DNA from 3 places in the Rossellomorea sp. NRS-1567 genome. Region 1 is predicted to be linked to each of the others. Evidence: riboswitches for the same ligand, from Rfam matches in the RefSeq annotation. Region 1 holds a riboswitch; each other region holds the start of a gene.
What was found. A riboswitch is a leader RNA that binds a small molecule or an ion and turns the genes downstream of it on or off. The one in region 1 is predicted to bind S-adenosylmethionine.
Positions count from the first base shown of each region.

Region 2: another riboswitch for S-adenosylmethionine. It lies ahead of ACIFOD_RS02280 (2,3-diketo-5-methylthiopentyl-1-phosphate enolase); the one in region 1 lies ahead of ACIFOD_RS21645 (Fur-regulated basic protein FbpA).
Region 3: another riboswitch for S-adenosylmethionine. It lies ahead of ACIFOD_RS04215 (Na+/H+ antiporter NhaC family protein); the one in region 1 lies ahead of ACIFOD_RS21645 (Fur-regulated basic protein FbpA).

Region 1 is NZ_JBITPL010000032.1:7,349-12,256, reverse strand. Features, by position in the region: gene ACIFOD_RS21660 (glycosyltransferase family 4 protein) at 1-374, shown strand, start outside; gene ACIFOD_RS21655 (NAD-dependent epimerase/dehydratase family protein) at 423-1,349, shown strand; gene ACIFOD_RS21650 (protoporphyrinogen oxidase) at 1,425-2,822, opposite strand; SAM riboswitch class I at 3,049-3,156, shown strand; gene ACIFOD_RS21645 (Fur-regulated basic protein FbpA) at 3,263-3,478, shown strand; gene ACIFOD_RS21640 (TVP38/TMEM64 family protein) at 3,746-4,315, shown strand; gene spoIIP (stage II sporulation protein P) at 4,397-4,908, opposite strand, start outside.
Region 2 is NZ_JBITPL010000002.1:117,596-122,503, reverse strand. Features, by position in the region: gene ACIFOD_RS02290 (carbon-nitrogen family hydrolase) at 1-347, opposite strand, end outside; gene ACIFOD_RS02285 (pyridoxal phosphate-dependent aminotransferase) at 470-1,654, shown strand; SAM riboswitch class I at 1,705-1,807, shown strand; gene ACIFOD_RS02280 (2,3-diketo-5-methylthiopentyl-1-phosphate enolase) at 1,919-3,133, shown strand; gene ACIFOD_RS02275 (2-hydroxy-3-keto-5-methylthiopentenyl-1-phosphate phosphatase) at 3,133-3,795, shown strand; gene ACIFOD_RS02270 (methylthioribulose 1-phosphate dehydratase) at 3,792-4,439, shown strand; gene ACIFOD_RS02265 (1,2-dihydroxy-3-keto-5-methylthiopentene dioxygenase) at 4,436-4,908, shown strand, end outside.
Region 3 is NZ_JBITPL010000006.1:49,492-54,399, reverse strand. Features, by position in the region: gene ACIFOD_RS04225 (divergent polysaccharide deacetylase family protein) at 1-405, shown strand, start outside; gene ACIFOD_RS04220 ((S)-benzoin forming benzil reductase) at 531-1,286, shown strand; gene ACIFOD_RS04215 (Na+/H+ antiporter NhaC family protein) at 1,378-2,694, opposite strand; SAM riboswitch class I at 2,781-2,885, opposite strand; gene ACIFOD_RS04210 (MFS transporter) at 3,349-4,521, shown strand.

The DNA of each region.
Region 1 (4,908 bases):
AACTTAAGCTAAATAACGTGAACTTCCTGGGGAAACGACACGATATACCCCATATTCTTTCCATGTCGGACATCTATGTATTAGCAACTGTGAATGACAACTTTCCCCTATCCGTCATGGAGGCAATGTTTTCCTGTCAAGCGGTCATCTCCACCACATGTGGCGGAATCCCGGAAATGGTTCAACATGAAGAAACAGGCATCCTTTGTGAACCTGGTAACGTCGAACAACTCGCACATGCGATAAAGCGCTTCATAACGAATACGGAAGAACGTAATAGGTTTGCGAACGCTGCTGAATCCTATGCTCGACAACACTTAACCTGCCATGTTATGACGAGAAAAATTGAACAGATCTATCAAACATATTTATAAAGAAAGGAGACTCATCATGAGGGAGAATGAACGGATCCAGGATCATACATGAAGATATTAGTTACAGGCGGTGCAGGATTTATCGGCTCACAACTCGTAGAAATACTGCTCGCTGAAGGTCACACCCCAATTATTCTAGACAACTTCTCTAATGGCAGGGAGGAAAACGTGCCAAGTGGAGTCAAAATATATAGAAAAAATCTATTATCCGATAAAGTTGAAAAGATTTTTGAAAAAGAAAAACCCGACATCGTTATGCACCTCGCGGCCCAAGTGAGCGTAGCTAAATCACTGGAAAATCCTGCAGAAGATGCAGCAGTCAATGTATTAGGAACCGTAAAGTTGTTGGAGTACAGTACCAGATACGGTGTGAAAAAATTCATCTTCTCCTCTTCCAGTGCAGTATATGGTTATACAAATGAGGTGATTAATGAAGAGAGTCCTACTAGTCCGATTTCCTTTTACGGTACCTCAAAATTAGTATCAGAAACCTATATTAAACTATTTAATAAGCTCTATGATCTTCCATACACCATCTTGAGATACGCCAATGTATATGGACCCAGGCAAAGATCCGATGGCGAAGGCGGAGTTATAAGCATATTTATTGAGCAACTATTAAATATTGAAACACCCATCATTTTTGGGGATGGAAACCAGACTCGGGACTTTGTTTACGTAGAGGACGTAGCCCGGGCAAATCTTCTTTCCATCGCAAACGCTGACAACCAAGTCATCAATATCGGCACCAACACCCAAACAACCGTCAACCTACTCTACACCCTACTTTCAAACCAACTCCACTCTTCGCAAATGCCAAACTACGAAGCGAAACGGGAAGGAGATATTTTACACAGTCACCTCTCAAATTCGAAAGCTCTACACTATCTAAAATGGGAACCTCAATATGATTTGCACTACGGTTTAGAAAATACTGTTGAATATTTCAAAAGGAAAATGGAGAATGACGAATGATTTCATAGCTCGTGCAAACACAAAGGAAAAGAGCTTGGGAAATTCCAAACTCTTTTCCTTTATTCTTTATCTTCCTCAAACGTTCTCCTCTAACTCATCTATAATACTTTCTGCAGTTTTCTTCCCGTTTTGAATACACGCGCCGATGCCCACTCCAAAGTATGAAGCACCTGCCAACTTCACACGTGGCAGCTCGGTTGCGAGATTTTCACCTAACGATTGCACAGACTGACTATGCTCAAGATGATAGTTTGGCATCAGGTCTTTCCAGTTCGTTACTTCAACAGAAATCGGATCTCCGTAAATGCCGACACTTTTTCTGATATCTTCAAGTGCCGTGCTCACAAGTTCTTCCTCGCTAAACTCTTTCAACTCATTGTAATGAGGGTTTGTACTTTTATAAAAAAGTCTCAATAAAAGGTTTTGATTAATGGACGTATGCTTCCATTTCCGGCTCGTCCATGTGCATGCATTACATTTCACATCTCTGCCGCTTGATACGATAAAGCCTGTTCCATCAGCAGGAAGCTCCTCGTCTGGAATGTTAAATCCAAGGTAAATTGAAACAAGGGAAGAGTTTCTCAATTTATTAAAATCAGGTTCAAGTTTTTCATGAGTCAGAATCTTCTGGGTTACGTCATGAGGTGTTGCGAATACCACATAATCCGCTTGAATCCTCCCGTGACCATTTAGAGTCAGCTCATATTTGTCTCCTGTTTTTTGGAGCTTAGTTGTTTCTACTCCCTTTAAAATTGTCCCATTGGAACATTGTTCTTCTAAACGTTCAATGATGGTTGATAAACCATTTTTAAACGAGATGAACTTTTTATTGGATGCCCCTTGGAATTTTTGTTTATTTGCAGATAAACCTTTAATGATACTGCCGTATTCATTTTTATATTCAAGTAAGTATGGGAGTGTCGAAGCCATGGTGAGCTTATGCAAATTTCCAGAGTAGACCCCTGATAATACTGGAGCTACCTGCTTCTCAACAAGTTCCTTACCCAGGAACGCTTCTAAAAATTCACCGATGGAACTCTCTTTGGTAAATTGTGTATTTTCCGTTTCAAGGTCTTTAAGTGCGTCGATCTTCCCTTCTTCTGAGACCAGGGTGCTATTTTGAAGAGACTCAACGGACATGGGAATTCCGAAAATCGTGTCTTGGGGAATCTTATGTAATTCGCCATTTGTATATATGTAGGATGTGCCTGTTTCATTATAGACAAGCTCCTCTTGAAGTTGAAGTTCCTCAACTAGTGAAAGAACTCCTTCATTACGGGCAACGATGGAATCTGCTCCCGCTTCCATTATGAATTCGCATTCATTTATGGTTCTAATTTTGCCGCCGAGCTGCTGATCTCGCTCGATCAGGATTAACTCGATATCTATTTCTCGTTCAATGGACATTCTTTGAAGATGGTACAGCGCTGTTAATCCTGTAATTCCTCCACCTACGACAACCACTGTCTTCATACGATTCACTCCAATAATTGCGTTTATGTATACAGATTATCATGTTTTTTGTTGATTAGAAAAAGATTCTGTGTCTGAATTGGTAAAAAGTATAGGGATGAGGGTTAGTTCCAACATTTTTATTTTTAATTCCTCTCATCTATCCTATACCCAATATCCAATTCCTAGTTGACAACTATGAATACTAATATATATAATTATAAGAAATCCATGACAACTATATAGCCGCTTATCCAGAGAGGAAGAGGGACTGGCCCGACGATGCCTCAGCAACAGATTCTACATCGTAGAACACTGTGCTAATTCCACAAGCAATTCGCTTGGAAGATGAGTTGAAGTTTGATACATAAAGCCTTCTTCTTATCTACTAGGAAGAGGGCTTTTTTCAATGAAAGAGCCTCTTCCACTGTTCGTATACATTATAAGAGGAGTGATCAAATATGGGAGAAATCCTTCAGGAAGCGATTCACAATCGAAGAAACGAGTTAATAAACAAATTAATTGTCCACAACATATTCAAAAAAGGAGACAAACAATTATTTGAGTTGACCCTCCAGGAACTTGAGGACGAATACAAATATCTTCAAAAGGAATGCCATCCGCATAGCGATGTTGGCTCCATTCATTGGAAAAATTGTTCCAAATTAAGCAGTTAAAAAGCAGCAATCCAAGGAATTGGATTGCTGTTAATTTACTTAAACTAACTGTCTTACATCTTCACACTTAAATCAAAGAAAGATTGTATAATTGTTAACTCGTTTTCCTTTCAGTTTTTAAACTATTCTATCCTCCCTAGTGGTGATTCCAGTTTATTAACTGAGTGTTTTATAGAAGAGTATGCACTCATCACAAAATAAAATTGTTCCAAAAGGATTCCAGATGCATTATTCTGATAATCTAGTCTCTTACAAAGGAATTGAAATATGACGGACACACTGCAGCATTTCATGAACGAATTCATCGCCCTTGATAGTTGGTCTCTCATTTTCATCAGTATAACCATTAATATATTCATCAGTATTCTAGGTTTCCTACCAAGTGTTTTCTTGACGGCATTCAATATTTCCGCATTTGGGTTTTGGCCGGGAGTCGGGGTTTCCATACTTGGTGAATCATTAGGGGCCATTGTTAGTTTTTATTTGTATCGAAAAGGTATGAATTTTACAGGGATTGATCAGATTCTGTCTAACAAATATTTTCTCAAATTAAAAGAAGCGTCAGGTACAGAATGGATCTTTCTTCTATTCTTATTTCGCATGGTTCCATTTGTGCCTTCAAGTGTGGTTACCGTTGCCGCTGCCTTTAGCTCTATTTCTATTGTTGTCTTTTCTGTGATCAGTTCTGTCGGGAAGATTCCTTCTTTGTTGATTGAAGCATTTGTGGTGGTGAATGTGTTGGATGCGGATAAGGGCACGGTTATTATGGTGGCAGGTTCAATGGTGGTTGGGATGTTTTATTGGGGATATCGTTGGAGGAAGAACAAGAGAACATAATTGAGGACGTCATAGAAACCATTCTCCTTGAGAACAGAAAAAAGACGTCCACCACATGGCATACGTCTTTTTCCCTAACACTTATTGTGCATTTACTTCTACAGCATCCTTCTTGTAATATTCTGCAAAGATCTCGGCGAACGCTTCTGTAGAGTTATACAATTCCACTAAATTGTTTTCCACTCCGCCAAACTCAAGTAACATGGCTCTCTCGGTTAGGTCCTGATTGTAGACCCCGTTACCTTCTGCCCTTGTTTTGATGAAGACACCCCGGCTGATGCCGGGATATTTCTCCTCCAGTTTAGCATTTAATTCCTTTGCAATCTTAAGGTTTTTTTCGAAGTTTTTGTTTTCTTTTCCTACGATAAAAAATAAACGTGCATAGTTTTTCCCATTGATGGTTTTGGTAGTGATGCTTCGTGGCTGAGAATCCCGATGGATATCAATCAGGTACGTTAGGTCATCGTTTTGGGCAATGGCTTCTTGTACTAGACCCCTTGATAACTGATAGGATTCAAAATATGTCCATGACTTGTCTTTGAGAGCTTTGTTTATATCTGTCTTATCCTGGACTGCTCCAATCCCCCTTGCTT
Region 2 (4,908 bases), on a different contig from region 1:
AACAAGTGAAGTTTCGAATACTTTTTCACCAACTCGCCTTTTGAATTCGTAACTAAAAGCGTGTTGGACACCCCATCCTGCGTTTTCTGTGCAACAGAACCACCTACAATGTGAATGGAATATTTCTTTGACAGGGCAGACAGGAAGGAGGTTGAATCCTTTGCTCCTTCATCAGCGATTTCATCCATTCTTGTAAGGTCATATCCAGTCGTCCACAGCTCAGGGAGCACAACCGTATCACAGCCGTCGTCACTTGCTTTTTTCACCCATTTCTCTACTTTTTTCTTGTTTTCTTCTGGGTGTCCGAACACAATATCCATCTGAGCAAGACCTATCTTTTGAATCATTTCTTTCACCTCATTAATGACTTTTTGGAATTTAATCCTTTACATTCTTTATTTCCCGTTATATCATTTGTGACTAGAATTTGAAAGTAATTAATTTTCAAAAAAATGTAGTGGGTGAGTGTATGAAAACCTTTGGTAAGGCAAAACGATTAGATTTATTACCTGAACAATTTTTCGCATCCCTCGCAAAAACAGTGAATGCTGTGGTCAAAGAGGGACATGATGTCATTAATTTGGGCCAGGGAAATCCGGATCAACCGACTCCTCCACATATTGTGGAGAAACTGACAGAAGCAGCAGCTTCCCCGTCCAATCATAAGTATCCTCCATTTCGCGGCTTATCGTCCTTTAAAGAGGCGATTGCGGCTTTCTACCTGCGTGAATACGGTGTGGAATTAGACCCGGAAACAGAGGTAGCCGTTCTGTTCGGAGGAAAAGCCGGGTTAGTTGAAATCCCTCAATGTTTATTGAATCCTGGTGATGGGGTATTGGTGCCCGATCCCGGTTATCCCGATTATTTATCAGGGGTAGCATTGGCAGAAGCTCGTATGATTAAAATGCCACTACGAGAGGAGAATGGATTCCTGCCTGATTATCGTGAACACTCCCGTAATGAGCTGGAAAATGCGAAGCTAATGTTTCTGAACTACCCTAATAACCCTACTGGAGCAATCGCCACAAAATCATTCTTTGAAGAAACAGTCACTCTTGCCAATCAGCATGATATATGTGTTGTACATGATTTTGCCTATGGAGCTATTGGGTTTGATGGAAATAAGCCCATAAGCTTCTTGGAAACAGATGGAGCAAAGGATGTGGGGATTGAGATTTATACATTATCGAAAACGTATAATATGGCTGGTTGGAGAGTGGGGTTTGCAGTAGGGAATAAAAGTGTCATAGAAGCGATCAACCTCCTGCAAGATCACTTATATGTGAGTCTGTTCGGTGCTATTCAAGAAGCGGCTACCACTGCCCTTTTAAGTTCCCAGGAATGTGTAGATGCACTGGTTTCAACATACGAAGAAAGGAGAAAACTATTAATCTCCGGACTTCAGGATATAGGGTGGGATGTAAAAGCTCCACAAGGTTCCTTCTTCGCCTGGTTAAAAGTACCTGATGGATTCAGCTCTGTAGAGTTCTCTACTTATTTACTTGAAAAAATCAAAGTCGCTGTAGCCCCGGGTGTAGGCTTTGGAGAATTCGGAGAAGGGTATGTACGAGTAGGACTATTAACCACAAACGAGCGGATAAAAGAAGCGATTTCGCGTATAGAAAATTTAGAATTATTCCACAAAAGGGATTGACAGAAGTTGAAATTGGTGCAATAATCCAACTGAAATAATGAATAATGAAATTCTTATCAAGAGCAGGCGGAGGGACAAGCCCAATGAAGCCCGGCAACCGACTTATTCAAGCACGGTGCTAATTCTTGCAGCAATAATGCTGACAGATAAGAAAGAGTGACGAATGCAAACCTCTTCTTATTTGGAAGAGGTTTTTTGGTTTGCACAGGCTTATGAAGTCAACTTGCGGCTAAAATAGCATTATTAAAAGGAGGCAGGACAACAATGAGTGAAGTGATAGCTACATATGAACTGAAGGGAAAGAGTGGTTCATTCGAGAAAAAGGCAGAAGGGATCGCCCTGGGATTGACGGTCGGTTCATGGACGGACTTACCTCTCCTGGAACAGGATCAATTGCGGAAGTACAAGGGGAGAGTCGTTTCCGTAAAGGAGTGGGAAGAGGAAGGTGGCTCCCGGGGTGAAGTGCAGATTGGCTATCCCGGTCATAATTATTCCAATGATATTCCGGCCATCCTTACTACGGTATTCGGCAAGCTTTCCCTGGATGGTGAAGTGAAATTAGTAGATATAGAGTTTTCCAGTGAATTGAAAAAAGCCTATCCTGGACCACGGTTTGGAATAGAGGGAATAAGGGAGCTGACGGGAGTACAAGATAGACCCCTGTTAATGAGCATCTTTAAAGGCGTAATCGGCAGGGATCTTACCTACCTTGAAACTCAATTAAGGGCCCAGGCTCTTGGGGGAGTTGACCTAGTAAAAGACGATGAGATTCTCTTTGATAATTCACTGACACCTTTCACTGAGAGGATCAGTATAGGGAAAAAAGTGTTACACGAGCTGTATGAAGAGACAGGCAAGAAAACACTGTATGCTGTAAACCTGACAGGAAGGACTTCAGAATTACGTGATAAAGCAAGAAAAGCACGTGAGCTTGGAGCCCAAGCCCTTTTATTCAATGTGTTTACTTACGGCCTGGATGTTCTCCAGGAATTGAGGGAGGACCCTGAGATCAGGTTGCCGATTATGGCCCATCCTGCATTTGCAGGTGCTGTTGCTTCATCTCCTGCATATGGTGTGAGCTATTCTTTATGGTTAGGGAAATTCCTACGCATGGCCGGAGCTGATTTTTCTTTATTTCCATCTCCATACGGAAGTGTCGCATTAGAAAAGAACCAAGTCCTGTCCCTCAGCCATGAGTTAACGAAGGATGATGATCATCTAAGAAGAGCATTGCCGGTACCGTCAGCAGGCATTCATCCTGCGCTTGTACCGCATTTGGTGAAGGATTTTGGTGTAGACTGTGTCATTAATGCAGGGGGTGGCATCCATGGCCATCCAGATGGGGCAATTGGAGGGGGAAAGGCATTCGTCCAAGCAATTGAGGCAGTTTTAATGGGAGAGACTCTCACAGATGCTGCAGATACTCATGGTGAGCTTCGTAAAGCACTATCCCTATGGGGAGAGGAGGTAAAGGTATAGTGACGCGTCCGATCATTTTTTGTGATTTTGATGGAACGATTACAGAAACCGACAATATCATCTCGTTGATGAAATCCTTTGCCCCTCCAGAATGGGAACCTATCAAAGACGGCATCTTAAATCAGTCGTTGTCCATTAAAGAAGGGGTAAGCAAGCTATTTTCACTTATTCCTTCATCACAGAAAGAGGAAATGATTCAGTATCTATTAGACACAGCAATCATACGTAAAGGGTTTAAGGAGTTTGTAGAGTATACAAAAGAACATGAGATTCCTTTGTATATCGTAAGCGGTGGAATCGACTTCTTTGTTCATCCTTTACTAAAAGATTATGGGCCTTTTAATGGGATTTATTGTAATGAAGCAAACTTTAACGATTCAACCATAGAGATTCATTGGCCACATCCTTGCGATGATCACTGTGAAAGCAAAGGATGTGGATGCTGCAAGCCTTCCATCTTGAGGATGCTGTCTTTAACAAAAGGTACGGAGGTCATTGTGATAGGGGATTCTGTAACAGATATCGAAATGGCAAAGCTTGGAGACACTGTGATCGCCAGAGACTATTTGGCACATACATGTGAAGAAAAAGGAATACCCTATCATCCGTTTGAATCCTTCCACGATTGTATGGACGTCATTGAAAGAGGAGTGAAAATATGAATTCCTATCAATCGGAGTGGGAAGAACTCGCTGATATTAAAAGGGAACTGGCAGCGAGGGATTGGTTTATGGGAACGAGCGGGAACCTTGCGATGCGAGTGAGTTCTTCCCCTGCTACTTTCCTGGTTACGGCAAGTGGAAAGGATAAAAGGAAGCAAACAGAAGAAGATTTCCTGCTCGTAAACGCACGTGGTGAGGCCATCCAGGATACTCCTGCACGACCATCAGCCGAAACATTGCTGCACAGTCATGTTTTTACAGAAAGTTCAGCGGGATGCAGCTTACACGTTCATACCGTTGCGAATAATGTGATCAGTGAACTGTATGGGGATGAAGGTGTCGTCACATTCAGAAACCAAGAATTAATTAAAGCTTGGGATAAATGGGAGGAAGATGATTCTTTGTCCATTCCAATCATTTGTAATCATGCGCATATCCCGACGCTTGCCGAGGAGTTTCGGTCCTTTATTAAAGCAGACAAAGGAGCAGTGCTCATTCGCAACCACGGGATTACAGTATGGGGAAGAACCGGTTTTGAAGCTAAGAAACTATTAGAAGCTTGTGAGTTTATGTTTCAATATCAACTCACTCTTTTATCTATAACGAACGCGGGATCCATTACTAAAGGAGGAGTACGATTATGACGACAATCAAAATCCAGGGAAAAAATCAGGTCATTGATAATCAGGAAGAGGTAGTGAGGTATTTAAGTGAACAAGGAGTCATATATGAGCATTGGAATATTGGAAAGCTGGACGTAGGACTAAGGGACCGATACGCTTTAACCGAAGATGATAAAGCGGAAATTCTGTCTGCTTTTAAAGAGGAGATTGAAGATATTTCAGAGCGAAGAGGATATCAGGCCTGGGATGTGATTTCCCTTTCCGAGCGAACACCAAATCTTGAAGAGCTTTTAAGGAATTTCCAACAGGAGCATCATCACACAGATGATGAAGTCCGTTTTATTGTAAACGGACATGGTGTATTTGTCATTCAAGGAAGTAATGGTAATTTCTTTGAAGTGCATCTAAACCCGGGTGACTTAATTTCAGTTCCTGAAAACATCCGCCATTATTTTACATTGAGTGAAGACAAGCAAGTAGTTGCCGTCCG
Region 3 (4,908 bases), on a different contig from region 1:
GGAGTCAATCACCATATGGGCTCAAGGGCCACTGCCAATGAGAGGGTCATGAGAATCGTTTTAGAGGTATGCAAGGAAAAGGGGTTATTTTATCTTGATAGTAAAACAACAGGAAAGAGTGTCATTCCGAAGCTTGCGAAGGAATTGGATGTGCCCTATCTTGAGAACGAATTATTCTTTGATGATGTCTATACCATCCAGCATATCGGAAAGCAAGCCAAGCTCCTTTCTAAAGAATTAGATAGTGACACTTCAACCATTGCCATAGGTCATGTCGGGGTCACAGGAATCAAGGTTGCCACCATGCTTGAAGAGTTTCTTCCTCTTTATGAGAAAAAAGCTTCCATTGTCCCACTGTCAGATTTAATCCCTGAATATCATTTGATTGATGAGAGTATGCCTTGATGGTGTGCCTTTTCACTTAGCTGGGCAACCGCCACTTTGTAAATCTTCCGTTAATTCAATGCTTATTTATTTGTTATAAGAAGACTCTCCCTTATAATCAGAAGGTAAGAAGGAGATGATTCCATATGGATTATGCAATTGTGACGGGAGCAACAAGAGGATTAGGTGAATCGATTGCCAAGCTATTTATTGAAAAAGGCATAGGTTTGATCAATGTTTCCAGGTCAGATAATGAAAGACTGCAAAAGCTTGCCGGGGAAAAAGAGGTATCTTATGACTTCCTATCGTGTGATCTTGCACAATCAGGAGAAACAGAAGCGGTCTTTCGTGAAGTGGGAGCAAAAGTATTTGGATATAAACCTACCAGAGTCTATGTTGTCCAAAACGCCGGTGTGGTGACACCAATCAATCCGTCGGGTGAAGTAGAAAATCAAGCTCTTGAAACGAGTGTGCATGTGAATTTACTATCTCCCATGATCGCTACCAATGAGATGATAAAAGCAGCCCGGGGTTCTGACTCGAAGATGATCATGATCAATATCAGCTCAGGAGCTGGAAGTCGCCCTGTATATGGCTGGAGTACTTACTGCGCAACCAAAGCCGGAGTGAATATGCTGACAGAAACCGTAAGCTTAGAGCTTTCTAAAAAGCATAGCCGACATCAAGTGATTGCCTTCAGCCCTGGTGTCATGGATACAGATATGCAAGGTGAAATCCGTTCCTCCTCTAAAGAAGCCTTTGCCGATGTCGAATCCTTCCAGCGCTATAAAGAGGAAGGAATGCTTCGTGAAACCGATACGGTCGCAAGTGCACTGGTTAAACTTGTAACAGAAAGCGAAATTGAAAGTGGTAAGCTGTATCATGTAAATGATTTGTTATAAAAAGAAAGCAGGTTACCGGAAACGGAATCTGCTTTTTTCTTATCAAAAAAAGAGACAAACCCCAAAGGATTTGTCTCTCTAAATTCATCTATTAAGATCGAACCGGGTTTGCTTCCGGTGCAGATTTGCGTGTGAATTTCGGTAGTGCAAATCGAATGGCAATCAGACCGCAAACAGCAATCAAGATCGGGTAGAAGGCATATGGGATGATGCTGATTGGTGAAATGCCTGCGACTTCAGCCACTAACAGGGCCTGTGCTCCGTAAGGGATTAATCCTTGAATCGAACAAGAGAAAATATCAAGGATACTGGCTGATTTACGGGCATCCACCCCATAGTTTTCACTAATCGATTTAGCAAGCGGGCCGGCAATAATGATTGAAATTGTGTTGTTTGCTGTGCACAGGTTAGTAGAACTCACTAATCCTGCAGTAGCAAGCTGTGCTCCCTGAGGAGACTTGATTTTGCGAGTGGCGTGATAAAGTAAAGCCTGAATCCCGCCGTTATGACGGATAAGTTCGACAACCCCGCCGATCAGCACGGAAAGGATCACAATCTCTGCCATTCCTGTCATTCCATCGGCCACGCTACCGAAATAACTGGCTGGAGTAAAGCTTCCATCGATGAATCCAATGATTCCAGCTAAAACAATTCCGCCTAACAAAACGACAAACACATTTAATCCTGCAAGAGCACCGATGATAACTCCAAGGTAAGGCAGAATTTTAATCCAATTAAAGCTTTCCGCTCCGACAGTAGATTGATTCCCCATAGTAAGAACAAGGAGAATCACCATTGTCACAATTGCGGCAGGTAATACAATGAAGAAGTTGACTTTAAATTTATCTTTCATTTCCGTTTTCTGTGTACGAACAGCTGCAATGGTCGTATCTGAAATGAACGATAAGTTATCTCCGAACATCGCTCCTCCAATGACGGTCGCCATGGCAAGGGGCATAGAAATATCTGTACCTGAACTAATCCCGACACCGATTGGCGCGAGTGCTGCGATCGTTCCCATGGATGTACCCATTGATAACGAAATGAAAGCAGCGATAATAAATAATCCCACAATGATCAAGTTACCAGGCAGCACGGATAGGGCGAAGTTTACAGTTGAATCAACGGCTCCCATCTTTTCAGCTACTCCGGAAAACGCTCCCGCTAACAGGAAGATAAAGACCATGATCATGATATCAGGGTGACCGGATCCTTTAGCAAAACGCTCAATCTTAGCCGTTAACGTCTCTTTTCGGTTCATCAACAGACCTACAACGGATGCGATGACAATTGATACTAGTACAGGAAAGGCATAAAAGTCTCCTGAAATGATGCCTGCTCCAAGGAACAGAGAAACAAATATGATCAAAGGCAGTAACGCCAATAGATTTCCTTTTTCTTGATTCATTCCTAACACTCCTTTGTCGTCCAATTTACTAAAATACAAAAAACCTCTTCCGGAATAAGAAGAGGTTTCAAAAGAACGAAACACTCCTCTTATCTTTCAAGCATTTCGCTTGCTGGATGTGGCACAGCACTCAATATGAGTCCGCTGCCGAGACATCGCAGGGCCAGTCCCTCCGTCTCTCTGGATAAGAAGAATATCGTATTTAGTTGATTTAAAATATACTTCCATACTTTAAAGGGTTTACTCGAAAAAGTCAAACGGGAAATTTTTCTGAAACAAAAGCGGAGGCGGCTCGTTCAGTCCCGACAAGCATAAGACAAGAACGGCGGAAAGGCGCTTTTTGCCTTTTTGTCGTTATTGGCTTATGACCTCGAGGGACTAGCCGCCGTAGCTGGATGAAACAAAAGCGGAGGCGGCTCGTTCAGTCCCGACAAGCATAAGACAAGAACGGCGGAAAGGCGCTTTTTGCCTTTTTGTCGTTATTGGCTTATGACCTCGAGGGACTAGCCGCCGTAGCTGGACGATACATTCCTTCCCGGCACCAGAAAATCTAAAAAAGCATGACTTTATCCATAATAAGGCATAAACTCATAGACAATTGAACGTTCAAGGTCTACTATAAGGAAGACAAAAAACATCTTGGGGGATACGGTAGTGGAAAGAACAGTACGAAATCAAATTTTTACTTTACAAGGATTTTACTTATTAACGTTCTTCGGTGTTGGTAGTTTATATCCCTTACTCAGTGTGTATTTGAGCGAAAGCGTGGGGTTAAATGGCTATCAGATTGGAACGATCATGTCTGTAGGTCCCATCATGATGATTTTCTTCCAGCCAATTTGGGGAATGGTGAGTGACACGACCAATCGTCCCACCGTGGTTCTTGGTTTAACCTCTTTAGTGGCGGGAATCTTTGCACTCGGTTACTTGTTTATGGACTTTTACTATGGACTCCTTATCGTGGCCATTCTAGTTGCCATTTTCCAAAGTGCGATCATTCCCGTTTCCGATAGTATCAGCTTGAAGTATACAAGTAAGGTCCGGTATAACTACGGAAATATCCGTTTGTTCGGTTCTTTGGGCTTTGGTATAGCAGTCTTTATAATGGGAAGACTTTCAGAAGGATTTATCGGGCCTACCATCATTTTTTACTCTTTCTTTATCTGTTTAGTTCTCTCCGGATTCCTTTCCTTCCGGTTTCCGAAAGAGAGAGCGGCAGCAAAGCTTGATTTAAAGGCAGGAATGAAGGAATTATTCACGATGAAAAAGTTCCTCATCTTTTTATCGGTCACTTTCTTAGTGTTCGGTCCGAATCTAGCAAATAATGTGTATTTCGGATTATTTGTAGAAGATTCAGGAGGAACATATGCGGGAATTGGTCTCGCGTTCCTGATTGCAGTGTTATCGGAGGTTCCCTTTATGAGGGTCGCCGGTGGATGGATAGATAAATTCGGTTTGTTAACAGTCGCTGCCTTGGCAGGTGCTGCATCTATGCTCCGCTGGCTCTTTTACTTTACAGAACCTAGCCTGTGGCTTGTCTATTCATCGGCTGTCATGCAAGGTCTTGCCATTGGCTTGTTCATCCCAGCCGGCCTGCGCTACATCAAAGAAATCACGCCTTCCCACATTACAGCAACAGCCGTTACGGTATATTCAGCAATCGGAAACGGACTGGGGAATTGGTTCAGTACCTTTGTTGGCGGCTTTATCTATGAAACGTACTCCATTTACACGGTGTACTTATTCTTCGCAGTCCTATCCCTATTAGGTATTTTCCTTTGCTTTGTCCTCATGAAAGAAGAAAAGAAAAATGCACTCGCTTATTAATACATCAAAGCGAGGTTGGGACAAAAGTGTTTTAGTCTAAGTAAAACCCGAACTATTCTGCTTTTTAGTAGGCAGATTTGTTCGGGTTTTTTATTTATTTACGGTACATATGATTTTAGCTCTTTCCAGCGGTTGATTGGAGTGCAAGACGAAGACTCCTGCGGGAAAAGTAGCTAATGTGAGACCCGTCCAGCTCCGGGGCTTAGAGGCACATGTCATAAGTCAAACCGTCCAAGAAGGCAAAGAACGCCTTCGTGGCCGCTTCGCCTTATGCCACCCGCCTCTGAACAAAGCCCCTCCGCTTTTCTTCCCGCAGGCTTGCCGAGGAGGCTCACGCGCTACCCGCGGAAAGCGTAGTCTTGCACGGAAATCAATAGCGGTATTAAG